One region of the Pseudomonas rhizosphaerae genome, then DNA from elsewhere that is predicted to be linked to it. Evidence: predicted binding sites of a transcription regulator. Region 1 holds the regulator's gene; the other holds the start of a gene.

Region 1 (3,199 bases):
GAAATCCTGAAGGATTTCTTCGTCGGCGCCGAAGCTCATGTGGATGCTCCCTGGAGTACGTGATTAACGGTCAACACAGTCGGGCGAGGCGTCGGCCTAGAAGCCCAGACTGGACAGCAGATCGTCGACATCGTCCTGACCGGATACGACGTCTTCACGTTTATCGGCATGGATCTGCGGACCTTCACCCTTGGCGGGATGTTTTTCTTGATCTTTTTCGGCACGCAGCTGTTCGTGGTCATGCTGGATGCCGGCGAAGCGATCAACCTGGCTGGCCATCAGGACCAGTTTGAGCAGGTTGCTCTCCACTTCGGTGACCAGCGCAGTGACGCGCTTGATGACCTGGCCGGTGAGGTCTTGGTAGTCCTGGGCCAGGACAATATCGTTCAGGTGGCTGGCCACTTCCCGATTGCCCTGCTCGCTGCGGGTCAGAAACCCGTCGACCCGGCGCGCCAGTTCGCGAAACTCGTCGGCGGCCACTTCACGGCGCATGAAGCGCTGCCAGTCGACGCTCAAGGCGCTGGCCTCGGCACTCAAGGTGTTGAGCACCGGCGTGCTCTGCTCGACCAGGTCCATCGTCCGGTTGGCCGCGCTCTCGGTCAGGCGCACCACATACGACAAGCGTTCGGTCGCATCGGTGATCTGCGAAACTTCTTCGGCCTGGGGAATGTTCGGATCGATCTGGAAACTGACGATGGCGCTGTGCAGCTCGCGCGTCAGCTTGCCCACTTCCTGGTACAGGCCGCGGTCGCGGGTCTGGTTCAGCTCGTGGATCAATTGCACCGCTTCACCGAACCGGCCTTTTTCAAGGCTGTCCACCAGCTCCACGGCGTGTTTCTTCAGGGTCGACTCGAAGTCCCCCAATGTGCTTTGTTTGTGATCCATTGCGCCCCCGTTGCAGAATTCAGCTATTGACGCGCTCGAAAATCTTTTCGATTTTTTCTTTCAGCACTTGCGCAGTGAAAGGCTTGACCACATACCCGTTGACCCCGGCCTGGGCGGCTTCGATGATCTGCTCGCGCTTGGCTTCGGCGGTCACCATGAGCACCGGCAGGTGCTTGAGGCGATCGTCGGCACGCACCTGGCGCAGCAGGTCGATGCCGGACATGCCGGGCATGTTCCAGTCGGTGACGAGGAAATCGAAGTTACCGCTGAGCAGCATCGGCAAGGCCGTGTTGCCATCATCGGCCTCGGCGGTGTTGGTGAAGCCCAGGTCACGCAGCAGATTCTTGATGATGCGCCGCATCGTCGAGAAATCGTCGACGATGAGGATTTTCATGTTCTTGTCCAATTAGACCTCCAGCAGTCTTGAACACGCCCAGCCCCTGGACGTGCATAACAATCGAATCCGATTACATCCACTACCACTGCAGACCAGCCCCGAACGCTTGGGAAACCCAGTACTTCAGCGTGCCCGCCACTCCCCCAGGCGCCCGCGCAGTCGCGCGGCGCACTGGCTGTGCAGCTGGCTGACGCGCGACTCGCTGACACCCAGTACCTCGCCGATTTCCTTGAGGTTCAGCTCTTCGTCGTAATACAGCGACAAGACCAGCTTTTCCCGCTCGGGCAGGTTGGCGATGGCCTCGGCCAGCGCGCCCTGGAAGCGCTCGTCCTCCAGATCCCGCGAAGGCTCCAGCGAACCGCTGGCGCCGTCTTCGTGCAGGCCCTCGTGCTCGCCGTCCTGCAGCAGGTCGTCGAAACTGAACAAGCGACTGCCCAGGGTATCGTTCAGGATCCCGTAGTAATCATCCAGACTCAGATTGAGTTCGGCCGCAATCTCGTGATCTTTAGCGTCGCGGCCGGTTTTCGATTCAATTCGTCGAATGGCGTCGCTGACCATGCGCGTATTGCGGTGTACCGAACGCGGCGCCCAGTCACCCTTGCGCACTTCGTCGAGCATCGCGCCGCGGATACGAATGCCGGCATAGGTCTCGAAACTGGCGCCCTTGCTCGAATCGTATTTGGTCGAGACCTCCAGCAGGCCGATCATGCCGGCCTGGATCAGGTCTTCCACCTGCACGCTGGCCGGCAGTCGCGCCAGCAGGTGATAGGCGATGCGCTTGACCAGCGGTGCGTATTGCTCGATCAGCTGATGCTGCTGCGAGTCGCGCGACGCCTTGCTGTACATACGGTATCCGCTGGCGCTCATGATACGGGCCCTGCACTGGTTTGCTGCACCAGGCGTTCGACGAAGAACTCCAGGTGGCCGCGGGGATTGGCCGGCAACGGCCAGGTGTCTACCTTCTGCGCGATGGCCTTGAAGGCCAGCGAGCATTTGGAGCGGGGAAATGCCTCGTAGACGGCGCGCTGCTTCTGTACGGCCTTGCGCACCGACTCGTCGTACGGCACGGCGCCGACGTACTGCAGGGCAACGTCGAGGAAGCGATCGGTCACCTTGGTCAGCTTGGCGAACAGGTTGCGCCCTTCCTGAGGGCTCTGCGCCATGTTGGCCAGGACCCGGAAACGGTTCATGCCGTAGTCGCGGTTGAGCAGCTTGATCAGGGCGTAGGCGTCAGTGATCGAGGTGGGCTCGTCGCACACCACCAGCAGGACTTCCTGGGCCGCGCGGACGAAGCTGACCACCGAATCGCCGATGCCGGCGGCCGTGTCGATGATCAGCACGTCGAGGTTGTCGCCCACATCGCTGAAGGCCTGGATCAGACCGGCATGCTGGGCCGGGGTCAGGTGGACCATGCTCTGGGTGCCGGAAGCCGCCGGCACGACGCGGATTCCGCCAGGGCCCTGCAACATCACGTCGCGCAGTTCGCAGCGGCCTTCGATCACATCCGCCAGGGTGCGCTTGGGGGTCAGGCCCAACAACACGTCGACGTTGGCCAGGCCAAGGTCGGCGTCCAGCAACATGACCCGGCGGCCGAGCTCGGCCAACGCCAGGGACAAGTTCACTGACACATTAGTCTTGCCGACGCCACCTTTGCCGCCGGTCACCGCGATCACCTGTACGGGATGCATGCTGCCCATGTTCGTTCTTTACCTTGTCTAGACCGAGGCCACACCAGTGGCTGCCAGTTCGATTGCTCGAGTATTTCCTGGCAACCCTACGATGCAGGAAGATTGTGCTTGCCTAACGTTCTTCACCTCAGCCAACTCGCTTGTCGGGGCTGTGGTAGAGCCCTGCGAACATATCGGCCATGGCCTCTTCGCTGGGCTCTTCTTGCATTTGCACGCTGACCGCGCGGCT
Region 2 (3,199 bases), 1.1 Mb from region 1:
CAAGCCAGGCAGGACTGAGCACAACAGCACCCACGAAGGGGCCCGATTCAACGACTTGACCACACATGTAACTCCGTACTGGATAAAAGACGCGAATGCGTCCCATCTGTATTGTACGGGTTGTCACGATCGTTTGCCGAGCCCGTTGAACCATTCCGAACATTTTACAGACGGAAGCGGCTCACCAGATCATTGAACGAAGTGGCCAGGCGCGACAGATCCTGAGTCGATGCGCTGGTCTGGTGAGCGCCTGCCGCGGTCTGCGTGGACAGGTCCTGGATGTTGATCAGGTTGCGGTCCACTTCACGTGCGACATGGGCCTGCTCCTCGCACGCACTGGCGATGACCAGGTTGCGGTCGTTGATCTGGGCGATCCCGGTGGCGATGGATTGCAGCGCATCGCCGGTGGCTTTGGCCAACACTTGAGTATCGCCCACCAGGCCTTGGCTCTTGCCCATGGCCGTCACCGCCTGATCCGCTCGCGAGCGTACAGCGCCAATCATGCTTTCGATCTCGCCCGTGGACGACTGGGTCCGTGCCGCCAAGGCCCTGACCTCATCGGCGACCACCGCGAAACCACGCCCCTGCTCGCCAGCACGGGCCGCTTCGATGGCCGCGTTGAGCGCCAGCAGGTTGGTCTGTTCGGCGATACCGCGGATGACGTCGAGCACCTTGCCGATATCGCGTACTTGCACGGCCAGGTCTTCGACGATGGTGGTCGAGGACTGGATTTCAACCGTGGCATTGTTCACCGCGTCCACCGCATTGCGCGCCTGGGTCAGGCCGTCGGTGGCCTGACTGCTGGCGGTCTGCGAGGCTTCCGAAGTAGAAAGGGCATTGCGTGCGACCTCTTCCACCGCCGAGGTCATCTGGGTGACGGCCGTGGCCGCCTGCTGAATCTCGTCGTTCTGGCGCAGCAGCCCGCGGCTGCCGTCCTCGGTGACGGCATTGAGCTCTTCCGCGGCCGAAGCGAGCTGGTTCGATGCATCGGCGATCTGGTGAATGGTGGCCTTGAGGCCTTCCTGCATTTCACCCAGGGCCGTGAGCAACTGCCCGGTCTCGTCGCGTGCCGAGCTACCGATGGTATGGGTCAGGTCACCTTTGGCGATCAGCTGGGCGCTGGCCACTGCTGTTGCGATGGGGCGGCTGATCAAACGGCTGATGAACAGCCCCAGTGCCAACGCCGCGAGGAATGCCAACGCGATACCTATATAAAGCACCCTGATCGCTGCCTGCTCCTGCGCTTCAGCGTCAAGGGCGCCCTCGCCGATTTGCCGGTTGTTCGACTCTACCATGATGGTCAACTCATCCATCACGGTACGATAGGCTTGCTGGATCTCGCCGGACATAAGTGAACGTGCACCCTGTACATTGCCAGCGTCCAGCACCGACAGCACTTTCTGGATCTGCGCCTGGTAGACCGGCCAATCACGTTCCATCCTGTCACCGGCAGCTCGCTCGTCGTCCGCCAGTGGAGTCTTGCGGTAGATCGAAAAGGCCTTCTCGCTGTCGGCAAGGTTGGCATTCATGCTTTGGCGAATGGTGTCTTTGACACTCTGCGAATCATTCTCCGCATGAGCGGCGATCAGGGCGTACAGATCCTTGAGCTGGGCGATGGCCTTGCTCTTGGCTTCGGCCGTCTTGGAAACCGAGATCAGGTTATTGGAAAACACCAGTTTGAGACTGTCCGACATCTGGCTCACACCGCGACTGCCCAGTACACCAACGGCCAGGGTAATGAGTGCGCACAACCCGAAGGCTGCGATCAATTTGGAGGATAACTTTGCATCGCGGAGCCATGTCATACGGATGTCCTGTCAGGTCGACCGAAAAGCACCGCGGCGTCGGGTACTTCGCATCAGGGTCTAGGGTGGTATGAGCCCTCTATCGGCACCCGCCATGGAAGCTTGAATAACGTGGCTTGCCATACGTCCGGCCTGCTGCATGGCGACCAGATGCACACAGATGCCGATCAGCGGTAGGAACGCTTGTGGAATAATGGCGGTCTGACATCACTCTTCCCCTACATGGCCCTGCGAGGCCAACCATGACCGATCTACACCGCCGAAATCCGTGCCGCCTGCCCACGCTTCTGCTGCTGAGTCTGCTCACTGTGGTTGGTCTCTCCATACTCTGGGAATTCCACCTCGAAGCCTTTGTCATGCACTGGCTGAATCTGCCTTATGACGGCGATTTCGAAGATGCCGAACGCTGGAGATTCGTCTTGACGGCTTCGGGCTTCTCGATGCTGTCGCTGATCATCCCGACGGTGGTGCTCACGCGCCTGGTCGCCAATACGCAATCGAGCTATCGACGCCTACAACGCATCCAGTCGCAGACCGAGACCCTGGCCAAATACGATTCGCTCAGTGGGCTGATCAACCGGCGCGTGTTCATGGACGTGCTGCGCAAAAAGCTCGACCTGCAGCGGCCCCTGGCCATCTTGCTGATCGATCTGGACCATTTCAAAGCCATCAACGATCAGCATGGCCATTCGGCGGGAGACAGCGTGCTGGTAGAGGTTTCGCACAGGCTGCAGGGCATCGCCGCCATCCACGCGGGAACGGCCGCGCGCCTGGGCGGAGACGAATTCTGCCTGCTGTTCCTCGACCACAGGGAAGAGAGCGAGCTTGCCGAAATAGCCGAGCTGGCGGTCCGCTGGCTGAGCGAACCGGTGCTCGAAACCACCCTGTGCGCGCGACTGGGCGCAACCATCGGCATTTCCCGGTCGTGGGTGGATGCGCAGGATGCATCGTCCCTGCTGCATTGCGCGGACACTGCCATGTACCGAGGGAAGAACACCGGTCGCTCGACCTTCAATTTCTACGACAACGAATACGAACGGCAGCTGCGGGCCCAAGCCGATCTGGATCTTGCCCTCAGGCATGCCGTGGATCGGGAAGAAATCGTGCCGTTCTTCCAGCCCATCGTGACCCTGCCGTCACAGCAGGTCGTCGGCTTCGAGATCCTTGCCCGCTGGCTCAAGCCCGATGGCAGCACCGGAATGCCGACCGATTTCATTCCCCTTCTGGAGCGCATGGGCCTGATACCGGCGATGACCCGTTCGCTGGTCAGGCAGGCCTGCCGGGCCGCTAGCCTGTGGGACGACGACCTTCATCTTTCGTTGAACGTCAGCGCCACGATGATCACCGATGAGCTGTTTCCGGATCGCCTGGTCGAGCAACTCAGGCACGAGGAC

The links. The regulator FliA, encoded in region 1, starts transcription of late flagellar genes. The targets are predictions, from matches to a motif close to CTAAAGTTTNNNNNNNNNNNGCCGNTAA.
Region 2: the regulator FliA is predicted to act here: its motif matches at 1,885-1,912, upstream of LT40_RS07680 (methyl-accepting chemotaxis protein).

The regions. Positions count from the first base shown of each region.
Region 1 is NZ_CP009533.1:557,827-561,025, reverse strand. Features, by position in the region: gene LT40_RS02520 (chemotaxis protein CheA) at 1-39, opposite strand, end outside; gene LT40_RS02515 (protein phosphatase CheZ) at 97-885, opposite strand; gene LT40_RS02510 (chemotaxis response regulator CheY) at 905-1,279, opposite strand; gene fliA (RNA polymerase sigma factor FliA) at 1,406-2,152, opposite strand; gene fleN (flagellar synthesis regulator FleN) at 2,146-2,979, opposite strand; gene flhF (flagellar biosynthesis GTPase FlhF) at 3,098-3,199, opposite strand, start outside.
Region 2 is NZ_CP009533.1:1,704,132-1,707,330, reverse strand. Features, by position in the region: gene LT40_RS07685 (TonB-dependent siderophore receptor) at 1-30, opposite strand, end outside; gene LT40_RS07680 (methyl-accepting chemotaxis protein) at 165-1,805, opposite strand; gene LT40_RS07675 (putative bifunctional diguanylate cyclase/phosphodiesterase) at 2,048-3,199, shown strand, end outside.